Regions from separate parts of the Microcystis sp. M083S1 genome, predicted to be linked through region 2. Evidence: predicted binding sites of a transcription regulator. Region 2 holds the regulator's gene; the other holds the start of a gene.
What was found. Region 2 encodes NtcA, which controls nitrogen genes in cyanobacteria. Its sites were predicted from a motif close to TTTGTANCNNNNGNTACAAA; they were not measured.

Region 1 (16,409 bases), on a different contig from region 2:
AATTACCGCCGATTAATTTACCTTTGGCTTGACCTTTAGTAATAGTTTGAATGCGGTTTTTTACCTGCATTAAACGATTAGCATCATCGGGATCGGGAACATTTCTAAAAGTCAACTTTTCCCCAGAAAATAAAACTTGTCGAAAGCTTTCAGTTTGAGCGGTGCGCCAACTAGAAAAGCCATTGGGAGCATGGAAAGTAACTAAACCAGTTTTGGCATAAATAGCCAATAATAAAGAAGTTATATCACTAAAACCACAGATGATTTTAGGATGACGACGAATTAAATCGTAGTCGAGATAAGGTAATAAACGAGCGCTGCCCCAACCGCCGCGAATTGGTAAAATTAGGGCAATATTATCATCAGCAAAAAATTGATTTATATCCGACGCTCGCTCGCCATCTTTACCGGCTAAATAACCATAACGATCTAAAGCGTATTGACCAACTTTTGGGACTAATTTTAAAGCTTTAACTGCTTCGATAACTATATTTAAATCATCTTCTTTAAAAGTTGCCCCCGCCGGACTAATAATACCCACTCCGTCCCCTGGTTGTAGATGTGGCGGTTTAATTAGAGGAAAATTATTACTAATAACTTTTCTAGGAATTAGGGAAAAACTAACAGCAGTTAGGGCAGTAGTAGTGAGAAATTGACGGCGCTTCATCCTGATAGTTGTTAGAGAAATGGCTCTCTTGGATTTGGTGGGTAAAATGTATTCTAAGATACATTGCTCCTAGCAAGGGGGTGGAACGAACCACAAAGACACAAGGGACACAAAGATCGATCTATCATATAGTAAGTTAAACTTATCACACAGAACCTAGAAGAGCCGAGAAATTGCAAGGGAAGCAAGAATTTAGGGATTACTGCTCAGAAAAAAAGTTTTCACAATTACCCCAGATAAGAGGACAATTAATGCCCAAACCTGATATTTTTGGTTTCCTTCTAATGAGTTTAGTCGATTTTCTATTCCCTCAACTTTTCCCGTTAACACCCCTTGTCCTACCTTTAAATCCGTCACATCTTTTTGTAACGAATCGATTTTCCCTCAATCCGCATCAAGATAGTTTCTAGGGAATAAGTAACCGTTTCCTGAGATTGATTCATTTGTTCAAGATCTTTTAGTTAATTGTTGCCTTAGAAAAACAATTATGCTTCCGATTTTGCCATATCGCGAATGATATCGCCGCGAGTGATAATACCGATTACTTTGTGGGTTTCTTCCTCAATTACCGGTAAACGACGCACATGACGATCGTACATTAACGAGGCCGCTTCTTTCAAAGGGCGATCGGCCGTGATACTAATAGGTTTATCGGTCATTACCTCCCCCACGGTTTGACCGAGAGCTTTATGGAGTAATTTCTCGTGACGGCTAGGATTTTGTAGATAGATGACGCTATCGAGGAGCATAATGTAAGGAGGAGCTTCTACTCCCGTTTCCTGCCACATAAGGTCAGTTTCGGAGATAACCCCAATCAGTCGCATCTTGTCATCCACCACGGGTAAACCACTAAACCGCTTTTCGGCCAAAATCTTCACTGCTTCCGACAGAGAAGTGTTAGCGGTGACGGTGATGGGATTGGGAGTCATGATATCGGCAATTGTTTTTGTCATCTTAGCTACCTGCGATAATAATGCTTTCTCTCTCCATCTTATCATTAGGGTAATCAGTCACCGCTTAATTATGACTATTCTTCAATCTTCGGGCGAGAAAATGGTATAAGATAAAAAGGAAATGGGATATTAATTTAGTTAGTTGACAAGGAAAAAGAAAAATGATCGCTCAACCTCAATACCCAGAAAGAATGACCCCGGAAGAGTATCTAGAATGGGAAGCTACACAGGAATGTCGCCATGAATATATTGATGGGGAAATTATCGCCATGACTGGGGGTAGTCTGCCTCATAATGATATTACCTTGAATTTTTATACTGCTTTAAGAATTCATCTCCGTCCGCGAGGCTGTCGAGTCAATGTATCTGATGCGAAAGTACAAGCTAGTAATAGTCGTTATTTTTATCCCGATTTAGTGATTAGTTGCGATTTTAGGGATAGACAATCTCGTAATTTTATTCAACATCCACAAGTAATTATTGAAGTGCTTTCCCCTAGCACAGGAAACTATGATCGCACTAAAAAGTTACAATATTATCGTCAGATTCCTAGTTTACAAGAATACGTTTTAGTCGATCCTGAATCGATCACTGTTGAGGTTTATCGTCGCGGTGAAGATAAAATTTGGTTTTACTGCGCTTATAGTCAAGGGGAAGAAATTATTCTATCTAGTCTCGATTTTCACTGTGCGATCGAGTTAATCTATGAAGGGATAAGTTTCGATTAAAGAAAGTTTACAAAAAGGTCAAACCTTCCTAGACTTAAAATAAATACGTCCCGATTGTTACGATAAATTCTATGTTACCGCCCCTATTAGTCCTTGATCCCTTGTTAGAAAACTGGTTACGAGAAGATCTCGGTAGAGGCGATCGCACCACCCAAGCAATTTTCTTCGGTCATGCTAAAATTGGTCAAGCTACTTGGATTGCCAAGGAAGCGGGTGTTATTGCTGGTTTACCCGTAGCTGAACGAGTTTTTCAACTGCTTAACCCCACTATTCACTTTACCCCCACCGTTGCCGAAGGAGAATTCTGCCCCAAGTCTAAAGTTATTGCCGAGATAGAAGGTTCCCTCGATGCGCTGTTAATTGGGGAAAGAGTCGCTTTAAATCTTGCTATGCGCTTGAGTGGGATTGCTAGTGCCACTCGTCAGTATGTGGAGAAAATTGCCGATTTATCGACAAGATTGGTCGATACTCGCAAAACTACCCCCGGATTGCGAATTTTAGAAAAATATGCCTCCGGTATCGGTGGCGCTATTAACCATCGTTTGGGGTTAGATGATGCAATTATGATTAAAGATAATCATATTCAAGCAGCCGGCAGCATTGAGGAAGCAGTGCGTCGTGTACGGCAAAATATGCCCTATCCTCTCACAATTGAGGTAGAAACCAGTCAATTAGAAGAAGTGAATCAAGCTCTGCAGCAGGAGGTAGAGATCATTATGTTAGATAATATGGATTTAGAGATGATGCAAACTGCTGTGGAGATGATCCGCAATTTTAATAGTAAAACCAAAATAGAAGCATCGGGAAATATTACCCTCGATCGCATTCGCAACGTTGCCGAAACAGGAGTAGATTATATTTCCACTAGCGCCCCGATTACTCGTTCTACTTGGTTAGATATTAGCATGAGAATTGATTAAAAGGCTCTATCAGTTATCAGTTATCAGTTATCAGTTTTGATCACTGACTCCTATCTATTCTAACCTCGATCGCATCGCCAATATTTAGGTGTAATTGCTTTTGAGCGCTGCCACTATTGACGGCAATTTCTAACCCCCCGTGACTACCGATAAAAGCGACTATTTCCCCGGAAGGAACATCACTGTAGGTGTTTTTTGCGGGGATAATTTTTGAACCCAACTGCACCGACCAATTTTTTCCTTCTAGGAGATAATTGGGGATATTGCTGATTAAATTGCCGAAAATGTCAATATATTGAATTTGACCCCTAATTTTATCTTCCTCGATCTGGGGAACAGCGATCGCTAATTGTTGCAAGCTATCGGGATCAATAATCTCACCCAACATTTCTAGGGGTACTCCCCGGGCCAAATAAGCAGCCACAGGAGCAAAAATATCACGACCATGAAAAGTAGTGCTAGGGTTAGGGGTGCGCCAATAGGAAGAATTATCGAGATTAACGGCGGATATAGCGGGAGATTGACTTAAAATGCCACTAAATAAACCATTATCTGGCCCGACTAAATAACCACCAGCAAAACGAATCCCTACCCCGCGTCTTTTGCTTCCCACTCCCGGATCTATAACTGCCAGATGAATAGTGCCTTGGGGAAAATATTGATAGGCATTCAGGAGAATAAAACGACCAGCGTAAAGGTCTTGGGGCGAAATTTGATGATTCAGGTCGATAGTGCGAGCATGGGGAGCAATTCCCGCGATTACTCCCTTGATCATGCCCACATAACCGTCCTGTAGTCCAAAATCGCTAGTAAGGGTTATCAGTGTCTTTTCCGTCATTGACTGGTTCCTAGGGTGGCCAACAGCTTTAATAAATCTTAATGGGAAATTCAGTATCTAAAGATACAGTTCCCCAAGGAGAATGTTATGATTTAGATATAAGGTAAGTTAAGTCGCTCAAAAGTCTGTCCATCATGAACAAAAATCGTCAGCAAGTCCTAACACAGGCCACCGTGGCCCATAGGGAAACACTCCGCAGAAATTTACAACACCGACTGGAAGTGGCTAGAGCGCAGGGAAATGAGGCTCTAGTTCGTCAATTGGAAGCAGAGGCGGCCTATTTGCACCTTCGTTAGAGTTAATCGGTGTTTGGTCATAGTCTAGTTGTCGGTTTCTGGTGATCGGTGTGCCGGTCACTTTTTTTTAGGCGAATTTTCAGGAAAAAAATTGCTGATATCTCCACTGGCAATCCCTAAAATAGAAAGAACAGCAGTTTAGAGATCAAATAATTATGGCTTTTTTCCGGCAATATATCGCTCCCCTCCTGACTATCTTAGTGTTTTTAGTTGCTCTGGTTGCCACCAGCATCCGGATTTTTTTGCCAGCAGATTTAGCCGCACCCGCTCCGATCGAGCCATCCCTGGGCATAATTTTCTCTTATCCTTGGCATGGCTAACCTTCCCGAAAATTATCAGCTGCGACTGGGAAAACCGAGCGATCGCTATCTACTCATTAATTTTCTCACCCGCACCTATCAAGAATTTTTTCCCGAACAAAAAAACCTCTCCCATCTAGCTGATACAGTCAGACAGTTTTTTTGCCTCGATACTCCCCTGTGGATCGTCGAAGGACAACAAACGGCGATCGCTTGTCTCTGGATGGGGAGCGCCGTCGATCAGGTGACAGGCGATCGCTATGGTCATATTTTTCTAATTTACGTCGATCCCCAGCATCGTCGCCAAGGTATCGCCAGCGCACTAATCGATCGAGCTAAGGATTGGGCAAAAAGTCGCGGACAAACCCGCATCGGTTTACAAGTCTTCATCAATAACGACAATGCTCTCACTCTCTACCAAAATCTCGGCTTTCAAACTCGCTCTTTGCTGATGTTGAAAAATATTTAGAAACTGTTATCAGTCAGGAGATAGGAGTCAGGAGACAGGAGGCAGCTTTACTCTCCCCACTCCCCCACTCCCCCACTTCCCCAATTCATAATTCATAATTCATAATTTATAATTTATAATTCCCACACCCCACACCCCACACCCCACTTCCCCAATTCATAATTCATAATTTATAATTTATAATTCCCACACCCCACACCCCACACCCCACTTCCCCAATTCATAATTCATAATTTATAATTTATAATTCCCACACCCCACACCCCACTCCCCACACCCCAGACATACCCCTAGAGATGGCACTGTCAGCATTAATTATTCCTGATCGAGCGACAAAGGGTAAAATTTGGGAAACACTGCAATATACTGGCAGTCATCGTGGGTAAAAACACGCTATTTTATTAACCGATTACTAACCGCGCTTTAGGAGTCAGCAGTTTTCATGGATTCCGTGACAACCCTCCAATGTCAAAACCTAACCTGTCTATCCCCGAACGCTCTCACTAATAGATTCTGTGAAAAATGCGGTACTCCTTTAGTTAAGCGCTATTTATGGATGATGGGTGATTGGGTGAGAAGCTATTATCGTGTTGGCGAGCTAATTGATGATCGTTATTTGGTCAAACAACCACAAATTGTTCTTGATACTAAACCCGCTCAAGCACCCCAAGCGCCGGACGAACCTCCTAGCTGGATTTCCCTCTACCTAAAATTGTTACCCTTCCATCTCCACATTCCCCAAGTCTATGGCTATATTCCCAGTCCCGATGAACGCTTAAATATGGACATCTGGCTGTTAGAATACGGCACTATTCCCCTCGATGAAACGGGAGAATTAATTTATCCGCAACTATTGCCCACTCTGGCCGAGGTTTGGTCGCAAGCTTCCGATTTAAGGCAAATTCACTGGTTATGGCAAATGGCCAAACTCTGGTATCCCCTCCAGAAAAAAGCTATGGTCTCTAGTCTGCTTAACCCTTTTCTGACGAGAGTGAATAATCAGCTGCTGCAATTACTAGAATTAAGCAAAGACGAGGTCACCGCTCCCAATTTACGAAATTTAGGGGCTTTCTGGGCCGGTCTGATCCCGACGGCAGCCGCTAATATTCAAGATTTTCTCGCATCCCTGACCCAAGAGCTAGAATCCGGCGATCTCGATCGCCCGGAATCCCTGATCGCTATTCTCGATTATGCACTACAGCACTACGGTAGAGGTCAAGAACGCACCTATGAGATTTTTACCTGCACCGATACCGGTCCGGTGCGGGAACACAACGAGGATGCCTGTTATCCCCCAGCTAATCAGGCCATAACCCTGTCTAATGGTCAAAATCCCCTGGCGATTGTCTGTGATGGCATCGGTGGTCAGGAAGGGGGCGAAATCGCTGCTCAATTGGCGATCGAAACCCTGCCTAGGGAAATTAATCAGAGTCCCACCACTGATATTCAAGTCTATCCCGATAGTCACAGTCTTGTCCTCGAACAGGCGATTCGTGTCACCAATGATCTGATCAGTCAACGCAATGATCAGGAGTCAAGACAAGATCGCCGGCGCATGGGTACGACTCTAGTTATGGCCTTTGGCCAGGCCCAGGAAATGTACGCGGCCCATGTGGGGGATTCCCGTATCTATTGGATTACTGCCCAGGGTTGTCATCAAGTGACGGTGGATGATGATCTCGCTGACCGGGAAGTGAAATTAGGCTATCTCCTCTATCGTGATGCCATACAGTATCCCAACGCCGGGGCCTTGGTGCAAGCTTTGGGCATGAGTAGCGCCACTAATCTCTATCCCACCGTTCAGAGGTTGATTATTGATCAAGACTGTGTTTTTCTCCTCTGTTCCGATGGTTTAAGTGATTACGATCGGGTAGAACAATACTGGGACAGTGAAATTCTGCCTCTTTTGCGAGGAGAGAAAACTGTAACCGCAGTGGGGGAAAGTTTATTACAACTAGCTAACCAGAAAAACGGTCACGATAACTCCACCATCGCCCTAGTTTATTGTCGGGTAGTTCCTACGGCTGAAACTGTCAGGCCTTTAATTTATGCTGAGGCCAAAGAACGAATTATTCCCGATCTTAATGACCAAGATTTTGATCACAGAGGAGACACCTACTCCGGAGAAGAAGCGGTGACAGCAATACCCACTCCCCCCCCCGCATCTTCTTCTGTTTCTAGTCCTACCTCTCCCCCCGCACCCACTACCGTTTCAACCCTAGTCGTGGTAGCGATCGCTGTCGGTGTTCTCGGTTTGCTGGCTGCGATCGCTTGGCAATTCCTGAGTCGTTATCCCGTTTCCAATCCATCGATTTCTCCCGCACCTGTCACCAGTCCGAGTCCCACGACCGGGACGACACCTTCCGCACCTGTCACCAGTCCCACTCCCCCCAATGCTTCTCCTAACTAGGGTTTGATGAAAAAGTTGTTCGTGGGGACAGGGTGTGGGGTTTTACCTGAAGATTAATCGACTTGTCGGGGGTTGCCAGAGCGAGTTAAGATAAAATGCCCGATTAACTGCCGAGTCTATCATATATGGTTGATGCTGCGACGTTCTCCTCCGACACCTCCGCGATCATTGATGCCTTTGAAACGCCTCTAGAGTTTAACTTTCAACTGCCAGATCCCGAAGATGAAACCATCCAAGATCATGACTTTCAGCAGCAACTGGATTCTTTTTGGAAAGTTTGCGATCGCTTTGATTTGCAAACGGAAATCTGGCGGGGGCGAATTTTGCGAGCTATTCGCGACCGAGAGAAGCAAGGCGGTGATAGTCGCGGTACAGGCTTTTTAAACTGGTTAAAACAGCGAGAAATCACTAAAAGTCAAGCTTATGCTCTGATTCAATTGGCTAATAGTGCTGATACTCTCCTAGCAGAAGGACAACTGGATCCCGATAGTATCAATAATTTTAGTAAACGCGCCTTCGTAGAAACGGCCAAATCTGCCCCCGAAATTCAAAAATTAGTCAGTGATGCAGCCCGACAAGGGGAGAGAATTACCCGTCGGGAGGTGAAGCAATTGGCCGATGAATGGACGGCGATGAGTTCAGATTTACTACCCGATGAGGTGAAGGAAAAGGCCAGCGATGGTAGTTTACCGGCGCGTCATCTCGCTCCCCTAGTGAAAGAATTAGAAAAGTTACCCGATACTCATATCGACACTCTCCGCCAAGAAATCGCCGCTAATCCCGATGTGGACACGGTAAAATTAATCACCTCGGAAGCACGCAGTTTAGCCAAATATCTCGACGCGGCGGCCCAAGTACAAACTCTCCGACGAGGTAATTTAGATATCGAAATGGCTTTAGAAGAAGCTTTGCGCGTCGATTGTCTAAATACGGCGGCGGATCTGGTTAAACAAGCCACACAATTAGAGCAGGCCGTGGCTAAACTTTATACTACTTGGAAACGTTTGGGTAGTTTGTCCGATCGCCTCTATGTGGATACGGGAGCAAGTAATCCCCATCTGCGATCGATGTTAACCTGTTTAGAAAGTTTAACCAGTGAAGTGATCGAAGTAGAACTGGATGAAGGTGGGCAAAAAATGGTACGTTTACGCATTATCAGCGATGGGGGAAGTTAGATGGGAATTATGAATTATGAATTGGCAAGTGGGGAGACTTTTCAGTGAGCAGTAATCAGTTATCAGTGGGAAGTGGCGAGCAAAAAGCGTTCGACAAAAGCTCACGCCGAAGTCTGATGACTAAAAAGCTGATAGCTTGCTGCTATAATCTCTGAATATCCTCAAATTTTATGAAAACTTATTAACAGATACTTGACTTTATGCTAAAAATAAAGGAAAAAAAACCGATAATTAGCATCGGTTCCATAACTGCGGCGATCTTGCTCAGTTTAACCCTAATTCCTGCCGCTATAGCCAAGGATGTCCTTCTGAGAGTGGGCATTGTCCAACGTTTTGGCGATGAAGCCAAGGAAAAATTAACCCTGAGTAGTACCAGTGGTGATAATCTCACCCTGCGGGTGCTGGGAGAAGATGGCCAATCCCAAACCCTGCAAACCAATCGCCTACAATTAGAAGTTATTCCCCGTCCCCTCGCTTCTCCCATCCTCCAAGAAAAAGTCATTTTGAGCGACCACGCCACCTTTGAAACCGCCGAAAATAGTGCCAAAAATTGGGCAAAAATGGGCATTAAAGTGGAAATCACCCAACCCGGACGCTGGCAGGTTTGGGCAAAGCGAGAAGTTTATGAAAATCCCCTAGTGCGGCGTTGGTTGCTGACCAGTTTGCAAGCCAAAGGCCACAATCAACCCTATATTAATAGTGTTTTACTCAAAGAAAAGCCGCAAGTTTCTTTCCAGATCAACGGGGTGCGCTATTTTCCCAAAGAATTAGAAATCGAGAGCCAAAAAAACCTGATTCAAGTCACCCATAGCCCCGAGCAAGTACGTTTGTACGGGGGAACCATGCGCCTACAGCCCAACGCCTACGGCACTTTTACCCTAGTTAATAACGTTCCCCTCGAAACCTACCTGCGTGGGGTTGTACCCCACGAAATCGGTCATGATGCCCCGGAAAGTGCCACCCAAGCGCAAACTATTATCGCCCGTACCTACGCCCTCCGCAATCTCCGCCGTTTTCAAGCCGATAATTACGAACTCTGTGCCGATACCCATTGTCAAGTTTATTATGGATTGACGGGAACTAATCCCCGGGCCGATCAAGCGATCACAGCCACGCGAGGCCTAGTTTTAACCTACCAAAATGAGTTAGTGGATGCCCTTTATTCCTCCACCACCGGCGGAGTAACTGCCCTCTTTAGTGATGTTTGGGATGGGGAAGAAAGACCTTATCTCCGGGCAGTGGTGGACTCCCCCAATCGAGTCTGGGACCTGTCGAAACAATCTCTCGCTAATGAGACAACTTTTCGCCAGTTTATTAATCTTAAAGATGGTTTTAATGAGACAGGCCGACGGGTTTTTCGCTGGCAAAAACAAGCTTCTTTAGCTGATTTGAGTCAAGACCTAGAAACCTATCTAAAACGCAGAAAACATCCCCTCGCCCATTTCCAGAAAATCCAATGGATGGAAGTGACTAAGCGCTCTCCTTCCGGTCGGATTCTGACTATGACTATTCAAACCGATAAGGGGATTTTGGAACTGCATAAAAATGAGGTGCGTAGTGCCTTAGGACCGCCTCGCAGTACCCTATTCTACATCGATCCTATCTACGATACCAATCGACAAATCCAGGGTTATAACTTTATTGGTGGCGGTTTTGGCCACGGGGTAGGATTAAGTCAATTTGGTTCCTATAATTTAGCCCGTTTGGGTTGGTCTCCCGAACAAATTCTCGCTTTCTATTATCCCGGCACCATCATTCAACCTCTCAATAATTCGATTGTCTTTTGGCGAGGAAATTAATCAGTTATCAGTTATCAGTTATCAGGGATATCAGGAGAAAAAAATGTTCGACAAAAGCTCACGCCGAAGTCTCGCCGAACGTCCGAAGTCTCACGCCGAAGTCTGGCGGCTGAAGGCTAAAAAATCGCCTTCATCTATTTGACTAAATTCTACATCGGTAAACGCTGAATATCTCGGTTAGAACCAATTACCACCATGGCTAAATCCTTGTATAATCTTTCTTGGGGATTGGGGTTAATCTTGAATTTTTCCGCATTACCGACAGCGACAATATTTAAACCATAACGATTACGAATTTCTAACTCTGCTAGGGTTTTACCGTGAAAAGCTTCCGGGACTTTTAACTCGACAATACTATGTTCGGGATCGAGATCAAATCGTTCTAAAATTGATGGTCTAGTTAAACGGTGCGCTAACTCACAACCGGCATCGTATTCGGGAAAAACTACTAAATCTGCACCAACTTTTTTTAGTAATTTTCCATGGATTTCTGTGGAGGCTTTAGCGGCGACAAAATTAACCCCTGCTTCCTTACAATTGAGAGTAGTAATGATACTTTCTTCCACGTATTTACCAATAGCGACAATCACCGTATCGGTTTCAAAAATTCCCGCTTCTCGCAGGGCGTTAGGTTTGGTAGAATCAAGCTCGATCGCATTATCTACTATTCGATCAGATAACGCTTGTGCTACTAATCCTTCGTCAATATCTGTCGCTACCACTTGATAACCTTGTTTGCGTAAGGTTTCACAGACAGCGCGCCCAAATCTGCCTAATCCGATGACGGCAAATTGACGATTTTGGGGACGCATACTACTAAAAAATTTAATTGATTGCATAATTTTAACGTCAGTTCGGGATAAGGGTGGAAAGAAAAGGCGGAGGCTAGTAAGCTGAAAAATATATAAACTCAGCACCCTCAACCCATCTATGTTCAGTCTAGAAGCTCTTTTCTGTCCTGTCGACGACGGATGCCTTGTATTTGAACCTAAATTAGAACAGACAAGGCTTTGGCCCGATTCACCTCTTTGTAATAAACCTACACCTGTAAGCGATAGGCACTCCCCACCCCCCAATTCATAATTCATAATTCCCACTCCTCAAACGGATTATATTACCCTGCGGCCGCCAGCAGTGCCTTGAGTCCGATCGCCGCTCCAGAAAAATATTAAGTTTTGTTAAGAAGTTAGTGACAAAAGACCAGCTTTAATCTCTATTATCGTAATAAGTGGCTTTTGACCTGAATCAAGCCGGTCAAGATAAATAGTAACTTTTGCCCATCATCAAACAACGATTGTCAGTCTAACTAAAACAGTCGCTGTGGCGATGCCCTCGTGATCAATTCCTATGTCAACCCTGGTTATTGTCGAATCCCCCACCAAAGCTCGGACGATCAGCAATTATCTGCCTAGCGGCTATCGAGTCCAAGCCTCCATGGGCCACATCCGCGATCTGCCCGCCTCCGCCGAAGAAATTCCCCCCACCCACAAAGACAAATCCTGGGCCAATTTAGGCGTAGATGTGGAGAACGATTTCGACCCCCTCTACGTCGTCCCCAAAAGCAAAAGTAAAGTCGTCAAAGAATTAAAAGAAGCCCTCAAAGGGGCCAGCGAACTGATCCTCGCCACCGACGAAGATCGGGAAGGGGAAAGCATCAGTTGGCATCTCTTGCAGGTACTCAACCCGAAAATACCCATCAAAAGAATGGTATTTCACGAAATCACCAAAGAAGCAATCCAAGCCGCCCTGAAAAATTGTCGCTCCATCGACGAAAATTTAGTTCACGCCCAAGAAACCCGCCGCATACTCGATCGCCTCTACGGTTATACCCTCTCCCCCCTACTCTGGAAAAAAATCTCTAAAGGTCTATCCGCCGGCCGCGTGCAATCCGTCGCGGTACGTCTGCTCGTGCAGCGCGAACGAGAACGACGAGCCTTTAAAACCGCCAATTATTGGGATCTGAAAGCCACCCTCGAAAAGGACAAAAATCAATTCGAGTCGAAATTAGTCACCTTAAACGGTCAAAAAGTGGCAAATGGCAGCGATTTCGATGCCGACACCGGCAGACTGCTCCCCGGTCGCCAGGTGACACTTTTGGATCAAGCCACCGCCGCCGCCTTAAAAGAACGCATCGAAGACAAAATCTGGCGCGTTAGCCACACCGAAGAAAAACCCACCACTCGCAAACCTTCCCCCCCCTTCACCACCTCCACCCTACAGCAAGAGGCTAACCGGAAACTGGGCATATCCGCCCGCGACACCATGCGAATCGCCCAAAATCTCTACGAACAGGGCTACATCACCTATATGCGGACCGATTCCGTCCATCTTTCCGATCAGGCCATCACCGCCGCCCGCAATTGTGTAGAACAAATGTACGGAAAAAATTACCTCAGTCCCCAACCCCGGCAGTACACCACCAAAAGCAAAGGCGCACAGGAGGCCCACGAAGCCATCCGGCCCGCCGGTAGCAGCTTTCGCCTGCCCCGGGAAACCGGCCTGAGCGGACTAGAATTCGCCCTCTACGACCTAATCTGGAAACGTACCGTCGCCTCACAGATGGCCGATGCCCGCATTACCCAGATCGCCGTTAATATTCAGGTAGAAAATGCCGGATTTCGCTCCTCTGGCAAAAGAATCGACTTCCCAGGCTTTTTCCGCGCCTATGTGGAAGGTTCCGACGATCCCGAAGCCGCCATCGACGACCAAGAAATAATCCTACCCCCCCTCAGCATCGGTGATACCCCCAATTGTCGCCAACTAGAAGCCATTAGCCACGATACCCAACCCCCCGCCCGTTATAGCGAAGCCTCCCTCGTAAAAACCCTCGAAAGTGAAGGAATCGGGCGACCCAGCACCTACGCCACCATTCTCGGCACAATTATCGATCGCGGTTATGCCCAAATGCGGAATAAAACCCTCATTCCCACCTTCACCGCTTTTGCCGTGGTTAGTTTGTTAGAAAATCATTTCCCCGACCTGGTAGATCCCAAATTTACCTCAAAAATGGAGGAAACCCTCGACGATATCGCCACTGGTTCCGCCCAATGGTTGCCCTATCTCGATCGCTTCTATCGCGGCGAAAAAGGGCTAGAAAGCCAAGTCAAAGAGCGCGAGAGTCAAATTAACTCTAGCACCGCCAAATCGGTAAATTTAGAGGATTTACAGGCAACTATCAAGATCGGCAAATACGGTCCCTATCTGGAAGTCTCCCGAGGCGATGAAATCCTCACCGCTTCCATCCCCGCCGATTTAACCCCCGCCGACCTCAACCCCGAACAGGTAGAAACCCTGCTGCGACAAAAAACCGCAGGTCCCGATAAAATAGGTCTTCATCCCGACACCGGAGAGCCAATTTATCTGCTCGTGGGTAGTTACGGCCCCTACGTCCAGTTAGGAGATGTCAGCGATGACAACCCCAAACCGAAACGCGCCTCCCTACCCAAAGGAGTCAAACCAGAGGATGTCACCCTCGAACAAGCGGTGGGTTTATTGGCACTGCCACGACTACTGGGAACCCATCCCCTCACCGGAGGCAAAATTAAAGCCAGCTTAGGGCGTTTCGGTCCCTATGTGGTTCAGGAAGAGGGCAAAGAAAAAGAATATCGTTCCCTGAAAGCCAGCGATGATGTCTTAACTATAACCCTCGATCGAGCTTTGGCCCTATTAGCCGAACCGAAAAAAACTCGCAGCGCCAGGGGTTCCACCAAACCACCCCTAAAAGAATTGGGTCAACATCCCGACGACGGGGAATTGGTGGGATTGTACGAGGGTCCCTACGGAGTTTATATCAAGCACGGTAAGACTAACGCCAAGATTCCCGAAGGAGAAACCGCCGAAACCCTGACTCTAGAACAAGCTTTAGTCGCCCTAGCAGCCAAGACAACCACTGCCAAGAAAACCACCACCAAGAAAACTACTTCTACCACTACTAAAAAAACTACTTCTCCGGGTAGTAAAACTGGCAAAAGTAAGAAGGTTTAGCGGTTAGTGGTGAGGCGATTTTCTCCATGGTCAATTCCTCACCCCGATGCGAGGACAAATCCGGTTGGCTCTTTTGTCCTTGGCACCACTTTGACTAGGCTGATCCTAAGTAGGTAGGCGTTAAAAATTATCAGACACCACCCTTATCAAGGGTAGGGTTGATTCATGAATCAACCCTACCTTATCAAGGGGGGATCAAGGGGGGATCAAGGGGGGATCAAGGGGGGATCAAGGGGGGATCAAGGGGGGATCAAACCCCCCTTATTAAGGGGGGATCAAGGGGGGATTAAAGGCAAAATCCATTTTTAATTTAATTATAACCAGCTACTTATACCCCAAATTCCCTACTGTAAAGCAATCGCCATCGCTTCTTGGGGAATTTGTCGGTAAATTGGTTTTAAAAATTGTTCTATGGCATCCGATTCGGGGGCAGCCAGGGGAAAATTGCCTAAAATGTCGAGAATGGTTTGATTTTCATTCCCCGGCGTAATCACAACTAGGGAGGGATCTAGCTCCTCATCGTACTGCCAAAAGCGATCGATAGTGCTGTCGGGGGCAGTTTTTTCAACTACTGTGGGGGGTTCACTGACTGCTAAAGGTTGATTATCAGAAGAATAGGAGCGTTTTTCTCGTAAAGCTTCCAGAATTTGGCTTTTGGTTCGGCCGCGCAGTTGCAAAAGCAAGAAGGGATCGACGCTAAAACGATCACCCAATTGATAATATACTGCTCCTATATGTTTGCAGGGGTTGGCTTGATCGGGACAGGTACAACGAGAGCGAATATCAGCTAGGGAAAAGGGAAATAAATTCACCCCACTATCGATAAAAACACGCTCAATATTATCGGGCATTTGTCCCGTGAGCAATTGAGCGGAATAAATAGCCTTTTTGGAGAGAAGCTTAATAATATAATCCCATTCTTCATCACTAAAAGCCGCTAGGGATAAATCCACTATATAAGGCTCTGGTTCACTGCCTTGTACTCTAGCAATAACTTGCGAGTCTTCAAAGTCAATACTTAAAACATTGCCTTCTCTGGCGTAAAGTCTAGCTCGTTCCAAGCGTTTTTTAAAGCGATAGGAATCGAGTAGTTCTAGCCATTTTTGTACCCACCAAGCTTGTTCTGTCATTTTTTATTTACCCTACAGCTTATCAGCTTCGTTACCAACAAAAACGCCAATTCAAAAAGGAAACACATCAGCCTTAAGAGTTGACAGAGAAAGGCTCATCAGGTATATTCTGATCTTTAACAACAAAAAATCAGACCCAAAAACGAAGCCCTTAACATTCTAACATAGAACAAAGAAACTTGCTCTACCAACTTGGTCAAAAGGGAAATTTATCTTAACGGCAAATAGCCGTCTTGCTGGTATGTCATCTATGAAGCAGAAACCCAAATTGTGAGTTTTGGGAATCGCCGTCCGTTTTACGGCGGTCAGGATGTCAAGAAACCATCTACAAAATTTCTTGGGAGAGGGGATTAAACGAGCATACTAAGGGACTGTTAAGACAAGTCTTTCCCAAGAGAACGAATTTTAAAATTGTTAAGCCAGAGCAGGTAGAAAGAGCCATAAACTTGATTAACAATCGTCCTCGATAATGTCTTGACTATCGTAGCCTGAATGAGGTATTATGTGATAGCTCAAACAGGGATGAAATTCAGACTTGAATTAGCCCAACGATCAAAAATTTAGCCGCTGCTTATCGAAATCCTTTAGAAAGCCTGATTAACCATTGTTTATCGGCAGAAGGAGGTTATACGCCATCGGATTTTCCCGATGCGGATCTTAATCAGTCAGAACTAGATGAACTGCTCTTAGAACTCGATTTTTAAACTCAATCTAATGTTTAACCCTCATGCTTGATAACAA
Region 2 (16,409 bases):
ATCGCTCTTTATTGCCAGTCCGAAGGCAATTAACCCCAAAGAAGTCAAAAATACTCCTCCAGAACCCAGCGATGGGGAATATGAAGGGATATTGATGGGGTTATTCGAGCAGGTGGCGGCGGGAACCACTACCGGCGGGTTACGGGGATGGCTATACAGTCGCCATTGTGACGATAAAAAGCTGGCGCGGTGGCTAGGGGTCAAAAGCGAGGAATGGCTACAGTATCCGGAAGATTATCAAACTTTAGGGCGGGATCTGGCGGCTTTAGGCAAGGTGATGACGGGAAATCTGGGGGAAGTATCCCAACGGATTAGCCTCCAGTTACGCGACGCGGTGAGGGATGTTTCCAGTGTGGAGGGGGAAAATCTATGCTCAAAGGAGACGGATTTAACGGAAGTGGTTCAGGATGCCGAATTCTGGTTTGAGCAAGGAAACCAGAAATACATGAATGGGGATTTTCTCGGCGCGATCGCATCCTGGGATCGCGCTTTAGAAATGAAACCCGATGACCATGAAGCTTGGAACAACCGAGGGGTTGCGTTAGGTAATTTAGGCAGATTGGAAGAAGCGATCGCATCCTACGATCGAGCTTTAGAAATGAAACCCGATTACCATGAAGCTTGGCACATCCGAGGGATTGCGTTATATAATCTAGGCAGATTAGAAGAAGCGATCGCATCCGACGATCGAGCTTTAGAAATTAAACCCGATTACTATTATGCTTGGAACAACCGAGGGGTTGCGTTAGGTAATTTAGGCAGATTTGAACAAGCGATCGCATCCTACGATCGAGCTTTAGAATTTAAACCCGATTACCATCAAGCTTGGGACAACCGAGGGAGTGCGTTAGATGATTTAGGCAGATTTGAAGACGCGATCGCATCCTACGATCGAGCTTTAGAAATTAAACCCGATAAGCATGAAGCTTGGAACAACCGAGGGAATGCGTTAGCTAATTTAGGCAGATTTGAAGAAGCGATCGCATCCTGCGATCGAGCTTTAGAATTTAAACCCGATTTACATCAAGCTTGGAACAACCGAGGGAATGCGTTAGCTGATTTAGGCAGATTGGAAGAAGCGATCGCATCCTACGATCGAGCTTTAGAAATTAAACCCGATGACTATTATGCTTGGAACAAGCGAGGGATTGCGTTAGATAATTTAGGCAGATTTGAAGAAGCGATCGCATCCTACGATCGAGCTTTAGAAATTAAACCCGATTACTATTATGCTTGGAACAACCGAGGGGTTGCGTTAGGTAATTTAGGCAGATTTGAACAAGCGATCGCATCCTACGATCGAGCTTTAGAAATTAAACCCGATAAGCATGAAGCTTGGTACGGCCGAGGGGGGGCCGTTTGTTCTCTGAGTAAAAATCGTATTTCTACTCCTAGTCTAGAAGCTCTCATTTACCGTAAACCGATAGTAGCCCTTAATGACCGAGAACCCCATATTTTCGCCCTCCGGGAGGCACTTCCCCACCTCATTCAAGGATCGCCTCCGTGGGGGCAAATTTATCGCTATCTAGGGGAAGCTTATCTGGGACATTCCCAGTATAAAGAGAATGCTAGTCCCTATTGGCGCGAAGCAATCCGACATTATCAAATCGCTTTACCGATTCTCACCGAAAAAGACTTCCCCGAAGATCATTTAGAAATTCTGCAAGGATTGATCCGCGCTCATCTTTCCCTACAGGAAATCCCTGAAGCGCGATTCTATCAACAACAGGGGCGCCACCTTTTCACCCGACTACGCGCCCAGAAACGCGATAAACCGGCTTTTGAGGCAAAATTCAGCAGTTTTAGTCACCTAGAAATCGATTTACTGATCGAGGAAAATCATCCTCTAGACGCAATTGAACAGGCAGAATTTTATAAAAATCGTTGTTTGACTTGGATTCTCGATAGTTGGCAAGAAAACCCCACCAGTCCCGATTATGCCACTATCCAAAGCCTGACCAGTCCGAATAAGGCGATTATTTACTGGTATCTCAGCGAGGACAATCTCACCACCTTTATTATCACCCCAGAGGCTGATCCCGTCATTCTAGAGCCAGAACAACGCCGTCAACCAGCGCGACAGTTTCGGACTTGGTTAACTGAATGGGATAAACAATACCTTGACTATGCCAGTAAAAAAGAAACCGAGAATAAACAAAATCACCCCTGGAGATTGTCACTTAACAGCCGTTTTGCCCAATTAAAGCGGATTTTACAGATCGATAAAATTCTCGAACCTTTGCCGGTTTCCGTTGATTCCCTGATTCTCATCCCCCACCGGGATCTGCACCGCTTCCCCCTACATACCCTCTTCCCCGAAAAATACACCGCCACCTATCTCCCCTCTGCTCAGGTCGGTTTGCGTCCCCAGTCCAGCGATTTCTCCTATTCTCCCCTCCTCAGCGTCGAAGACCCCAAAACGGAACAAAAACCCATGGATTTCGCCCAACTGGAATCAGCGATTATTAGCCATATCCTGCAACCGAGCCAGAGAATTAGCCCGAAAAAGGCATCACGCGAAAACGTCCGCAAAGCCCTCGAAAATGCCCATAAAACCTTTCATTTCACTGGTCACGGCTTTTATGACTCTTTTCGTCCCCAGGAGTCTGCGATCGCCCTTAGCGATGGTTTATTGACCGTCCGGGATATCAACAAGCTCAACCTCTCTAGTTACCGTCTCGTCTGTCTGGCTGCCTGTGAAACCGCTCTCACCGGTAAGGATGGCATTACCACCGAATACGTCGGCCTCGTCAGTGCTTTCTTGGCAGCCGGTGCGACTAATGTGGTCAGTACCCTCTGGCCGGTGAAGGAGATTTCTAGTGCTTGGTTTATGATTAACTTTTATCAAAGATTATTAGCGGGTGAATCTCCGTCCCTAGCTTTGAAAAATACACAAAATTGGTTAAAAAATATCACTTGGCAGCAAATAGCTAACTGGATCGAGCAACTTGGACAACTTCCCGACCTAAGGGAAGGGGTCGATCGACTGGAGGTGAGGGCGGCGAATACTTTGAAGGAAGGCAGTACAATAGGGCTAGATCAACTAACAGAATATAGTGATCCTTACCATTGGGCGGCCTATACCCTGACTGGACAGGACTAACTTATGGAAATTCCCAAAACAATTATCGATCTTGAAGCGCTGCTAATCGCCCTCGCACAGCAGACTGAACCCTTGCCAGAATATCTACAGCGATCGCTCAAAGAAATTGAACGATTATTAAGGGAAGAACAACCCCAGGCAGCAACACAATTGCGGCAACTTGTCAAGGATTTTCCCCCCCTAGAAAAAGCTTATAAAAAAGCGATCGAAGAGTTAGACGCAGCCTATGCTAACCAAGAACGCACCAAAAGTTTAAGCGTCACTTTTCCCGATAGTTTAGATTTCGAGTCCCTATTTATTAATGATGTTATTCCTAGCCAAGATTGGGTAAAAACTGCCCAAAAATTAGCTGGATCCCCCCTGCCCCCCTTGATAAGGGGGGTGCCGACAGGCGGGGGGATCCCCCTTGATCCAGGATCCCCCCTGCCCCCCTTGATAAGGGGGGTGCCGACAGGCGGGGGGATCCCCCTTGATCGCGAGGGTGCTGATTCCCCTCGATTTTGGGATAAAGCCGATCGCCTGATGGTGGTAACGGTGGGAGGTGCAGCCCTAGGGGGATCGATTGCGGGAGTTTATGGCGCGGTTATTGGTGCGATATTAGCGGCCGGCTGCGGATGGTATATTACTTTTAGGAAAGCAAAATCAGCATAAATTTTTGATGAAGATTGTTAACATTGAAAACTTTCTTTTGTTAATCGGAACCTTGGTTATTACCGCAAGCGTGGCAGTGGTTACAAAAAAACAGCCAAGACGGGGAAACAATAAATCTTATCTAGAAATTCTTTTTGTTTCTGGGTTAAGTTTATCGGCTGTATTGGCAATGTCTAAGGTCGTCCATAAAGTGTTAACTGATGAAGATTTTCAGAATTGCCTTGGCTCGGATAGTCAAATCCTTATTTTGTTAGCTGCTGTTCTCGGTATCTTTATTTCTATTCAAGAGATTTGGAAATTATTTGAAGCGAAGTAATAGAAATGCCAGCTTTATCCATATCCAAAAGTTATACTAAATCCTGTTGAGAAGGTTTTGATCCCCCCTTGATCCCCCCTTAATAAGGGGGGCGCTGATCCCCCCTTGATCCCCCCTTAATAAGGGGGGCGCTGATCCCTCCTTGATCCCCCCTTAATAAGGGGGGCGCTGATCCCCCCTTGATCCCCCCTTAATAAGGGGGGCGCTGATCCCCCCTTGATCCCCCCTTAATAAGGGGGGCGCTGATCCCTCCTTGATCCTAGGGTTGATTCATTGTAGGGTTGATTCATGAATCAACCCTACTACCCTTAATAAGGGGGGTGCTGATGATTTTTAACACCTACCTACTTAAAACTACATTCCCATAATTTCGTAACCGGAATCTACATAAATAATCTGTCCGGTAATACCACTAGCAAGATCACTGGCTAAAAAAGCGGCCGTATTTCCCACCTCAATTTGTGTCACCGTGCGATGTAAAGGAGCGATTTCTTCCACATGATGGATCATATCAAGAATTCCCCCCACGGCCGAAGATGCCAAGGTGCGAATTGGACCGGCAGAAATACCATTAACTCGGATCTTTTGACCACCTAATTCGGCGGCTAAATAGCGAACACTCATTTCTAAACCAGCTTTTGCCACCCCCATTAAATTATAGTTAGGAATTACCTTGACACCACCGAGATAGGTAAGAGTGATAATACTTCCCCCTTCCGTCATCAAAGGTTTAGCCGATCGAGCTAGACGGGTTAGGGAAAAAGTGCTAATATCTAGGGATTTAGTGAAAGCTTCCCGAGGGATGGCGGTAAAATCGCCCGTTAAACCCTCTTTATCGGCAAAAGCGAGACAGTGAATCAAAATATCCAGTTTGCCCCATTTTTCCGCCACTGTAGCGAAAGTATCTTCTACCTGTTGGTCATTTTGGACATCGCAGGGGACATAAAAAGCGGGATTAAGTTCATCGGCCAATTCTCGCACTTTTTTCTCAAAGCGGCCTTTTTCGTCGGGGAGATAGGTGACACCGATATTTGCACCAGCTTGATGGAGTTGTTGGGCAATTCCCCAAGCGATCGAGCGATTATTGGCAATTCCCGTCACTAGGGCGTTTTTTCCCGTTAAATCTAACATAGTTCTCGTTTCTCTTACAAAAATCTCCCCAATAGCCGACCCCAGCGAGATTCGGTATAATAGGGATACAGATAACGGGGCAGCAATGATCACCCCTCCCCCATTGTCTGGCAAAAAGCGCCCAAAACTTTTCCCAGTTTAGCGAGCGGTTGTGTTTAATAGAGGTGACACTCGTTGGATAATAAAAACAATTTTCCCCTTTTTTGGATGTGAGATGGACTTATCATTAATACAAGATAAACCCCTAGCAGATGTGTTCCGTCGAATCGGCAGCGGCAATTTCCCCCCGGTGGTGGAGTTGTTCGAGCGTGGCAAAACGATCTTTTTCCCGGGAGATCCCGCCGAAAGAGTCTATTTTTTGCTGAAAGGAGCCGTTAAGTTATCGCGAGTCTATGAAGCGGGAGAGGAAATTACCGTGGCTCTACTGCGGGAAAATAGCGTCTTTGGTGTGCTATCCTTACTCACCGGCCAGCGATCAGATCGTTTTTATCATGCCGTGGCTTTTACTCCGGTAGAATTACTCTCGGCCCCGATCGATCAGGTAGAAAGGTCCCTCCGCAATAATCCCGATTTATCAATGTTGATGCTGCAGGGGTTGTCCTCGCGGATTCTGCAAACGGAAATGATGATCGAAACCTTGGCTCACCGGGATATGGGTTCACGTTTGGTCAGTTTTTTATTGATTCTCTGTCGTGATTTTGGGGTTCCCACCACCGATGGTATCCGGGTTGACCTAAAATTGTCTCACCAAGCGATCGCAGAGGCGATCGGTTCTACCCGCGTCACTGTCACCCGTTTATTGGGAGAGCTGCGGGATCAAGAAATGGTCTCAATTTACAAGAAGAAAATTACCGTCCATAATCCCGTCGCTCTCAGTCAACAATTTACTTAAATTCTGGATGACTAGCGCTTATATTTTGGTTTTGGCCATCGTGGTTTTAGGTGGTCTGATAGCGGTGATTGGCGATCGTATAGGTAGCCGTATCGGTAAGAAAAGGATGCGTTTATTTAATCTGCGTCCGAAACAAACCGCAACTTTGATGACGATTGTAACGGGAATTTTGATCGCCGGTTCCACTTTAATTGTCTTGTTTGCTTCTAGTAAATCCCTGCGTCAAGGAGTTTTTGAACTGGATCGCCTGTTAAATGAACGTCGTGCTGCTATTAAGGATTTGGAAAGACAGGTAAGAAAAACCACCGAGCAAAAAAATCAGGTGGAAAAAGCGTTAAAAACGGCTAAAAGTGAACAGATAGCCGTGCAGAAACGTCTAGAGGTTCTTAACAAAAATTATCAAGCTTCTCGTCAACGTTTGCGGTTAGTTTCGGGACAGTTGGAAAAGTTTCGTAAGGAAGTGGCTAATTTAAATAATGAACGAGTTATTTTAACTAATCAAAAGGCACAGTTAATCAGTCAACGGGATCAATTGTCCCAACAAAAATCAATTCTTTCTAGTCAGATAAATCAACTACAAACCACAGTTCAAGTTAGAGATAAAGAGTTAGCTAATCAACAAAAGTTATTAACAACCAGACAAGCGCGACTTCAACAGTTGGAAACCCAACAAAAAACCCTACAGCTAGAAATTGATCGCCGGGATCAACGTATTGGAGAACTCGATCGATCGATTGTGGATAAAAATTTAGCTTTGGAACAGCGCGGGGGAAAATTAAAAGATTTAGAAACCCAAATGGCTTTTCTTAAGCGGGAAGTAGAAGTTTTAGAACAATACTATCAAACCTATCAAGAATTGCGGGAAAAACAAATCGCTATTTTCCGCGGACAGGTGTTATCTTTTGGAGCTTTTCGTATTGTTGATCCCCAAGCTATTGTCGCTGTTATTGATAAGTTATTGCGAGAAGCGAATATAAATGCTATCCGTGCCACCCAACCGAATCAGCCTAATTTTGACCAGCGTTTAGTTAAGATCACAAAAGCACAGGTAGAACAGTTAAGTCAACAATTACAGGACGGTAAAGAATATGTGGTGAGAATCCTTTCCGCAGGTAATTATGTCTTAGGAGAAAGCGAGATTCGTGTCTTTGCTGATGTGGTTCCCAATCAAAGAGTTTTTGAGGAGAAACAGGTAATCGCTGCCGTTTCCATTGATCCCCAAAATATGACGGAAGAAGACCTACAAAAGCGTTTAGATTTACTCTTAGCTTCGGCTCAATTTCGCGCTAGAAGTGCGGGAGTTTTAGGGTCAATTCAAGTGGAAGATGGGTTATTAACTACGGTAGTTAACTTTATTGGTCAAGTGAAAAAGTCGGGTAATTCTATCGAGACACTTGAGGCAATTGCTGCTAGTAAAACTAATACGGCTGGCCCCTTAACTTTGCGTTTAGTGGCGGTAAAAGATGGTAAAATTATTTTTAGTACGTCTTCTTAAAAGATAGCTAAAGTTAGGATTTGAGATTAAAATCAACTCCTTCGTAAATATCGACAAGATTTAAGCTAATTCCTAAAGAATCTAGGGATATAATTCCCCTGGCTGGGGTGTATTCTTGCAGTAACCAATTATTGTCTGATGTTTTGCTATAGGATTCTATTAGTATCTCCCCTTGACTGACGAGAAGATATTGGTTTAATTGGGGTATAGAACGATAATAACGAAATTTATCACCCCGATCATAACTAGAGGTGGAAGGAGATAAAACCTCTATAATTAGGCAGGGATTTAAAATTTCATCGTTGCGATTATCACTCAATAATGGTTCCCCGGCAATGATCATTAAATCTGGGTATAAACCGCGATTATATTGGGGTATCCATAGTCGCAAATCACTGGGAAAGACTTCATAAATAGTTTTCCTTAAAGCATTGTCTAACAAGCGAATTAAATTGCGTACCAGTCGATTATGATTGATGCTTCCCCCTGTCATCTCGATAATTTCTCCGTCGTGATATTCGTGTTTAACCTCGGCTATGGTTTCTAAATTACGATATTCTTCTAAGCTGAGGGTTTTGGTAGGAGATCGAGTTAGCATTTTCTCTGTCACAGAATTTTTAATCCTCCTGATTATAACCTAGATCACAGAAAAAAAGGTTATCATTCATAAATTATTCCTCAATTAAAATCAATTCCTTCGTAAATATCAGCAAGATTTAAGCTAATTCCTAAAGAATCTAGGGATATAATTCCCCTGGCTGGGGTGTATTCTTGCAGTAACCAATTATTCTCTGAGGTTTTGCTATAGGATTCTATTAGTATCTCCCCTTGACTGACGAGAAGATATTGGTTTAATTGGGGTATAGAACGATAATAACGAAATTTATCACCCCGATCATAACTAGAGGTGGAAGGAGATAAAACCTCGATAATTAGGCAGGGATTTAAAATTTCATCGTTGCGATTATCACTCAATAATGGTTCCCCGGCAATGATCATTAAATCTGGGTATAAACCGCGATTATATTGGGGTATCCATAGACGTAGATCGCTAGATTGAAGACGATAATTAGTTCCTCTTAAAGCTAATTTTAGCAGGACAATAAGATTAATGAGAATACTATTATGATTGATGCTTCCCCCTGTCATCTCGATAATTTCCCCGTCGTGATATTCGTGTTTAGTTTCTGCGCTAGTTTCTAAATTACGATATGCTTCTAAGCGGAGGGTTTTGGGAGACGATGAAGTCAACATTTTTCTAGATCAGAGCTTCTTTTATTTAATGATAACACAATTAATGCTACCTGTTTAATCCTAATTCCCCCTGTAGAAAATCAATAAATTGTCTAGCAGTTCTTCCCGATCGCCCATTATGTTGGGTTGCCCATTGTTTGGCACGAAATTCTAGGTCTTCTAGGCTAATTTCTAATTTAGCTAAACTTGCTAAATGACGCACTATTTTCAAATACTTTTCTTGATTAGCGGGTTCAAAAGTTAGGGTTAAACCAAAGCGATCACTAAAGGATAATTTTTCTTGTACTGTGTCCCAATTATGCACTTCATCACTATCTTTTGGTTGTGGTCGATCGGCGAAAAATTCTCTGACTAAATGTCGGCGATTAGAAGTGGCATAAACTACGACATTTTTCGGTCTAGCGGTGATGCTTCCCTCTAAAACAACCTTTAAAGCTTTAAAAGCTTCATCGTCTTCTTCAAAGGATAAATCATCGACAAAGATAATAAATTTCTGTGGTAAATCTCGCAGAATTTCAATAATTAATGGTAGGTCTTTTAATTGCGATTTTGCCACTTCAATTAAGCGCAATCCCTGACTATGATATTTTTGCAATAATCCCTTGACTAGAGAAGATTTTCCCGAACCACGGCTGCCATAGAGTAAGACATTTAAAGCGGGATAACCTGCCAATAAAAACTCAGTGTTTTTAATCAAGGTTTCCTTGGCCATTTCATAACCGACTATTTCTTGAATCTGCACGGGATCGGGATGAGTAATCCCTTGTAATCGGTTTTCTTGCCACCTTAAAGCTTGATAACGGGCAAAAATTCCTGTACCACATTCGCGATAATAATCGGCTAGATCTTCGACTAATTCCGTCCAATCTAAACCAGAATGTAGAAAACTTTCTAATTTATTGTCCACTTCCCAAGCGGGGAAACTGAGAAATTTAATTCGTTCAAAAATTGTCGAATTGCTGAGGCTATAAATGCTAGAATTATAGAGAGATTGGAGGATAGATAAATCCTGTTTCACGCCATTAATTAAAGATTCGGGTAACTCCCAAACACTTTTTTTCTGTACCTGTTGACTAAAGGGATTGTCATCTAATAAAATTTGTTCGACTAGAAAATCATTCCAACTAATATTTTTAGATGCTAAAGCTTGAAACCATTGACCATATGCTTTTAGAAAATCGGCGATATTATCCGTAGATAATAGGGTAATAAATGCCTGGCCAATAGCATTATCAAAAACCCCTTGATACAAAACTAACAAGCTGACTTTTTGGTAAATTTCAGATATCATTTTTATTCTCCACTAATAACTAACATTTCATGGCTGATTTTTTGTAATTCCTAATCCGATTTAATAATTGCCGTCCTGTATCCAAGAAAATGTAAATCAGTTATTATTCTATCAAGATAGGGTAATCTCTGCAAGATTAAGGTTAAAAAAGGGAAAATGCCTACCGACTAATTCCCAAGATTTCTTGAATTGATTTTCATTTATCTTAATGGTGAGGTACAAAGTTCTCCTTTTGGGGAGTCAGTCCCGATGAAAAAATTTTCACCCCCACAGATGAAAGAGGTTTCCTTCCCTACACCCCACACCCCACACCCTACACCCTCTTTCAAGTCAGGAGATAATACCGTGTCAGGTTACACTTCCTCTTGATGAGAAACACTGTATTTAATAAAATTTAACCAATCTTGGATTTCCTGTCCTAACCAGAGACATTCATCCTCGCGGAGATTCTGACCGATAAGATAATAATTTTTAGCCGTCCGCAGACGAATCTGATAGTTAGCTTCTGTACCATTGCTATGAAGAAAAATACCCCATAAGTCTTGAGTTTTGAAAGCAAATTTTTGGTAGATAAAATTGAAGAGTTTATATTTAATTAAAACTTCTTGAGGGGTAAGAATTAACTGCATCTCCCGCAAAAAAATAAAACCAATCAGAGCTATAATAAAGGTAATAATTGGGGAGATAAAGACAGTGATAGTAAGGAAAATCGCCAAAGACCAGAGAGTAGGCGCATCGGAAGGTAGCTTAATTTTTGGGGGTAAATTAATCTCTAAATTATCCTTATGTTTAGCGATACGGATGGAACTGTGGGGAGGTTTTGGTAATTTCTTAGGATCAATTAAACTTGAGGCTTGGCGATAGTAGGGATGTTGGAGAAATTTCAGGGCTTCTCTGGCACTTTTAAACCGCTTTTCTACCGCTACATCGGTCATAGTTTCTAACCAATCGATTAAATCATCATCGATTGTCACCAGTTGGCGAAATTGAATTTTAGAGTCGCGGTGGGGCAGTTCTATCGGGACAATTCCCGTCAATAAATGAATTAAAGTCATGCCCAAGGCATATAAATCAGAACTGGGAACCGCCCGGCCCCAAAATTGTTCTAGGGGTGCATAACCACTCGTCCCCACCACGGTAAAAGTAACTCCTGTTACTGCACCGCGGGACTGGACTGCGCCAAAATCTACTAAATAAACGTTATTTTCCGAGTTAATAATTAAATTACTAGGTTTAATATCTCGATGTAATACTGGGGGCGATAATTCCTGCAAATAGATGAGAATTTCGAGAACTTCTTGGGCAATAGTTCGAATTACCGTAGCGGTGAAACGTTGCCCCCTTTCTAAGCGATCGCTTAGAGATTCTCCCGGTATATAATCTTGTACAAGCACAAACCAAGGAATCCCGTCACCTTGATTTTTATCGAGGGAAAAATAATCGCGATAGCGGGGAATACGGGGATGATGGAGAGAAGCTAAGACGGCTGCCTCCCGTTCAAATAATTTTAATTCTTCCCACTCCATCTGGGGACTAAAAGCGAGGAGTTTAATAATTACCGATTCTTGGGATAATAGATCAGTAGCTAACCAGGTTTGACGACCGATAGCGGTATTGCCTAGGCGTTGTTGCAGTTGGTAACGTTCAGCTAAAAGAGAATCAGAAGTAAAGGTCATGTTGGCTTTTCCCTTATTTAGACCTGTTTTTTGTCAGGAAAACTGCTGTGGAGGTACTAATTAATATCGATTTGTTTTTTTGCTGTCCAACAAAGGGCGATTCCTTTTTCTTTATAGGAAGATTCTCCAACAAAGATAGGATATAATGTAGATTCCCCACGATAGATAATTTCCTGACCATCAAATCCTAGAAAAATCGGTTGATTGGGTTGAATTGCCTGATAATCTCGTTGGAGAATCTGAGGATGTAACATGGCTTTAATTTCACCCTGTTCATCCCTAGGATAATCGATCGAGCCTAAACGTTGGTAAACTGTTAGGGATTCGCCGAAAGTATCGAGATGGGCAGCGAGATAATTTTCCTGTTCGATATAGTCTAGGATTTGATAGATGAGTGTTTCGGTTTGACGAAAAAGATAGGGACAGATGACACCATGGTTAACCGGACCGATTTCTAGGGTAAAAGCTAGGGGACAAATTCCTTTAAGAAAATGATTTTCTTCCTCGCTGACGGGATGATAAATTAAGCGCACCTCAGGATTAATTTTAGTCAGATAGGTAAAGAGTTTTAATAGCCAAGGATGGGGGTTAGAATAAATAATCGCCAGCATCATGTTAGATGTGGTGCTGTGAATATCTATTAATAAATCAATGGATTTTTCTTGGATTTGTTGATAGATATATTTCGCTATTAGTTGCTCGTGTTGCCGATAATTAGGATTGGCTAAATCTGCTCGGTTAAAACAACGATTTAAATCCGTATCGACATATCTAACCCGTTGCTTTAGGGCCAAGGGATTGGCGATGAGAGTGTGGGATTGAAAACTGCTGCGGGCCAGGAGATTAGCTGAGTTTTGCAGGTATTTAACCAAATAAGCGGGAGTTAGTTCATTGCCATGCACACCGGCAATTAAAGCCAGATTTTTAATAGTAGTTTTCTGCTCGATCATTTTTTATAATTTTTGAAAAGTTGTAATTATTTATGGTTTACTGAAAAAGTTTCTTGGTGGGGTTAGGAGACAGTTATCAGTTATCAGTTATCAGTTATCAGTTCACTGAGAAAACTCCCCACACCCCACACCCCAATTCATAATTCATAATTCATAATTTATAATTCATAATTCATAATTTATAATTCCTACACCCTCTTTCAAGTCAGGAGGGGCAGGTTTACCAACCCACCCCTATAACTGATTTAGAAAAACCAACCGTAGGAATGAAGACCTTTACCTAAAAGATTCACCCCTAAATAACATACCCAAACCACAACAAAACCACTCGCCGCTAGAATAGCCGGTTTTCTTCCCTGCCATCCCCGGGTAATGCGGGCATGGAGATAAGCAGCAAAAACTAACCAAGTGATTAGCGCCCAAGTTTCTTTTGGATCCCAACTCCAATAGGAACCCCAAGCTTCATTGGCCCAAACCGCCCCGGCGATGATACCGATGGTGAGAAGGGGGAAACCGAGACCAATGACCCGATAACTGATATTATCGAGGGTTTCCGCCAAGCTAAGACGTTGGGGCGAAAGAGTCGCCATCGCTGTTAAGGTGGGAGTTAAAAGGGCGGTTGTGCCACCGTTAGCCGTTTCCACGAAAATTGGAGCCGAAAGAGTGGTAGATAACTTATTTTGCAGACGATAGGCTCCCGTACCCACGGAACTGCCTTTTAACTCGATATTTTGACCTCTAGTAACGATCAGAAAAGCGATCGCCATCAGGGAACCCACCATCAAAGCAGCATAACTTAACATCATGACGCTAACGTGCATCATCAACCAATTCGATTTTAAAGCCGGAACCAAGGGTGCCGAAGTTTGCATTTCTCCTGGTAAAGACAAAGTGGCAAAAGCGGTAATCCCCATGGCTACAGGAGTCGTCACCACCCCCACCAGGCGACTGCGGCTAGTGTACTCAGCAATTAAATGAACCGCAGTTACACCCCAAGCGAGAAAGAATAAAGATTCGTAAAGATTGCTAATGGGGAAATAACCCGCTTCTAACCAACGCGCTCCCAATAAAGCGGCGATACAGAGGTTAGCGATGGCCACTCCCGTGCTGCCCAGGCCCGGCAACAAAGGTATGCTAGGAAAGGCTGCCCCAGCCCAATAAACCAGCATGGTTAAAAACAGGACTAAAAAAGAAGTGTTATCGAGAAAGTTCTCTAAGCTAACTAAATTCATGGGATTTCTCTCGTTTGTCGCTCGCTCGCTACCAAGTATTCCATCCTCTATCCTATCCCATCGGTAAGGCGATCGAGATAGGGAATTGTTAGTATAAACTTTGCATTTTCACTCTCACCCACCCTAAAAATTATGACTAATCAAGAAGATAATCAATTTTCCTGGTCGGGTTTGCCTCTGTTAGGCAAAATCCTGATCATTTGTTCTGGTGTTGCCGCTTTAGGCTATTTTCTTATCCCTCGTCCCTCAGAATTATCCAATATTCCCCTCGAACCCTACAGCGAATTTATCAATAAAGTGGAACGGGGCGACATCAGTAGGGTCAGAATTGGCAATCAAGTCATCTATTATCAATTAAAAAATCCTTTAGAATCCCTGGCTATTCCGGGTAATCCCCCCGTTAATCCCCCAGAATCAAGTAATCCCTTTCACAGTGATTCTAGTTCTCTGGCCAGCAAACCAAGCAGTAATCTAGTCTCCGGACGAGTCTTGTCCACGATTCCAGTTTATAACCCCCAATTACCCCAACTATTACAGCAAAAAGGCGTAATCTTCGAGGCGATTCCCGTAGCCGAAAACAGTTGGATCAGCACTCTCCTCGCTTGGGTGGTTCCTCCCTTAATTTTAGTCGCCGCCATGCAGTTTCTGTTCTATCGCAACGATGACACGCGTAAATCGCTGCTTTTTAATAAAAATCTCGCTAAAGTTTACGGAGACGACGAAAAATATCCGATTACCTTCAGTGATGTGGCCGGGGCCGAGGAAGCAAAAACCGAGTTAAAGGAAATTGTCGAATTTCTCAAGGATGCCGAGCGCTTTAATAAAATTGGGGCGCGTATTCCTAAGGGTGTTCTCTTAGTCGGACCGCCGGGGACGGGAAAAACTCTCTTAGCAAAAGCGGTCGCGGGAGAAGCGGGAGTGACTTTTTTTAGCATTTCGGCCTCGGAATTCGTGGAATTATTTGTCGGGACCGGGGCAGCCCGGGTGCGGGATCTATTTGCCCAAGCGAAGAAAAATGCCCCTAGCATCATTTTTATTGATGAATTGGACGCGATCGGTAAATCGAGAAGTTCGGGATCGGGAACTAGCGGCAGCAATGATGAGCGCGAGCAGACTTTAAACCAACTTTTGACGGAAATGGACGGTTTTAGCCCCAAAGAGGCCGTTGTCATCGTTTTAGCCGCCACCAATCGCCCAGAGACTCTTGATGCCGCTTTATTGCGTCCGGGGCGCTTTGATCGCCAAGTTTTGGTGGATCGTCCCGATTTAGCGGGAAGATTGGCAATTTTGCAAATATACGCCCAACGAGTCCAGATGGGTGAAGATGTTAACCTCAAAGCGATCGCCACCCAAACCCCCGGTTTTGCCGGTGCCGATTTAGCCAACCTCGTCAATGAGGCCGCTCTCTTGGCTGCCCGCAATAATCGGGAAAAAGTCAGTCAAATTGATTTTAAAGAGGCGATAGAAAGAGTTATCGCTGGTTTAGAAAAGAAAAGTCGGGTTTTATCGGAAAAAGAAAAGAAAATCGTCGCTTATCACGAAGTTGGCCATGCTTTAGTTGGTGCTGTCATGCCGGGGGGGGGTTGCGTCGAGAAAATTTCTATCGTTCCCCGGGGTTTATCCGCTTTGGGTTATACCCTGAAAATTCCCACGGAAGACCGTTTTTTGATGACAGAAACCGAATTTAAAGAACAAATTACTATGTTATTGGGCGGTCGGGCAGCCGAAGAATTAATCTTTGGCAGTGTCACTAATGGCGCTTCCGATGATTTACAAAGGGCGACGGATATTGCTGAAAGAATGGTGACAATGTATGGTATGAGTAAATCCCTGGGACCCCTAGCCTACGATAAAACAGGACAGGCTAATTTTTTAGGTAATAATCAGGGTAGTCCCCGCCGTTCGATCGGGGAAAATACGGCCAAAGCGATCGATGAAGAAGTTAAACAAATTATCGACGCTAGTTACCAAAAAGCCCTAGCAATTCTCAGTCACAACCGCAATTTATTAGAGTCCATTACTGCTAATCTTTTGACCACCGAAGTAATCGAAGGAGAAGAATTGCAAGAATTCTTAAATCAAGCGCAAATGGTCTGATCAATCCTCATAAACAGGGTCTGCTGAAAAAGTTTTTCGTGGGGACAGGGTGTGGGGTGTGGGGTGTAGGTTTTTACAGATTCTCATCTGATCAATTACCTAATTTTCAGAGAAAAAGTACCTTAATTTTCCCCCGATCACTCCCAGAACTGGTACTTTTTGATTGACAAAAAGTCTAAAAGTATTAGCCAAAAAGGTTTTTAGATTTATCCAGCAATCCTCATAAATAGTCCAGAATATCTAACTTAAGGAGAAGACAGAATCAAAGCATTAGAAAATTGATATTTCCCTGCTTTGACGGTTAATTTGCCCTCTTTCCAT

Region 1: IM450_RS11795 (SAM hydrolase/SAM-dependent halogenase family protein) is a predicted target of NtcA. The motif match lies at 4,157-4,176, and genes of this name have one in related genera.

Annotation. Positions count from the first base shown of each region.
Region 1 is NZ_JADBTB010000114.1:9,516-25,924, forward strand. It holds gene IM450_RS11770 (S66 peptidase family protein) at 1-667, opposite strand, end outside; partial or broken gene IM450_RS11775 (polyhydroxyalkanoate biosynthesis repressor PhaR) at 860-1,110, opposite strand; gene IM450_RS11780 (CBS domain-containing protein) at 1,153-1,620, opposite strand; gene IM450_RS11785 (Uma2 family endonuclease) at 1,782-2,348, shown strand; gene nadC (carboxylating nicotinate-nucleotide diphosphorylase) at 2,420-3,268, shown strand; gene IM450_RS11795 (SAM hydrolase/SAM-dependent halogenase family protein) at 3,309-4,106, opposite strand; gene pirA (arginine synthesis PII-interacting regulator PirA) at 4,241-4,402, shown strand; gene IM450_RS11805 (hypothetical protein) at 4,558-4,722, shown strand; gene IM450_RS11810 (GNAT family N-acetyltransferase) at 4,715-5,170, shown strand; gene IM450_RS11815 (PP2C family protein-serine/threonine phosphatase) at 5,613-7,580, shown strand; gene IM450_RS11820 (hypothetical protein) at 7,706-8,755, shown strand; gene IM450_RS11825 (SpoIID/LytB domain-containing protein) at 8,956-10,554, shown strand; gene IM450_RS11830 (potassium channel family protein) at 10,704-11,393, opposite strand; partial or broken gene IM450_RS22720 (IS982 family transposase) at 11,485-11,577, shown strand; gene topA (type I DNA topoisomerase) at 11,902-14,538, shown strand; gene IM450_RS11840 (SWIM zinc finger family protein) at 14,883-15,668, opposite strand; partial or broken gene IM450_RS22725 (IS30 family transposase) at 16,004-16,207, shown strand.
Region 2 is NZ_JADBTB010000210.1:8,479-24,887, forward strand. It holds gene IM450_RS19315 (CHAT domain-containing protein) at 1-3,103, shown strand, start outside; gene IM450_RS19320 (hypothetical protein) at 3,107-3,754, shown strand; gene IM450_RS19325 (hypothetical protein) at 3,762-4,070, shown strand; gene fabI (enoyl-ACP reductase FabI) at 4,425-5,201, opposite strand; gene ntcA (global nitrogen regulator NtcA) at 5,416-6,093, shown strand; gene IM450_RS19340 (DUF3084 domain-containing protein) at 6,101-7,588, shown strand; gene IM450_RS19345 (Uma2 family endonuclease) at 7,602-8,186, opposite strand; gene IM450_RS19350 (Uma2 family endonuclease) at 8,267-8,842, opposite strand; gene IM450_RS19355 (ATP-binding protein) at 8,889-10,133, opposite strand; gene IM450_RS19360 (serine/threonine protein kinase) at 10,487-11,809, opposite strand; gene IM450_RS19365 (aspartoacylase) at 11,866-12,759, opposite strand; gene ccsB (c-type cytochrome biogenesis protein CcsB) at 13,005-13,991, opposite strand; gene ftsH (ATP-dependent zinc metalloprotease FtsH) at 14,124-16,088, shown strand; partial or broken gene IM450_RS22760 (hypothetical protein) at 16,109-16,292, shown strand; gene IM450_RS19380 (hypothetical protein) at 16,334-16,409, opposite strand, start outside.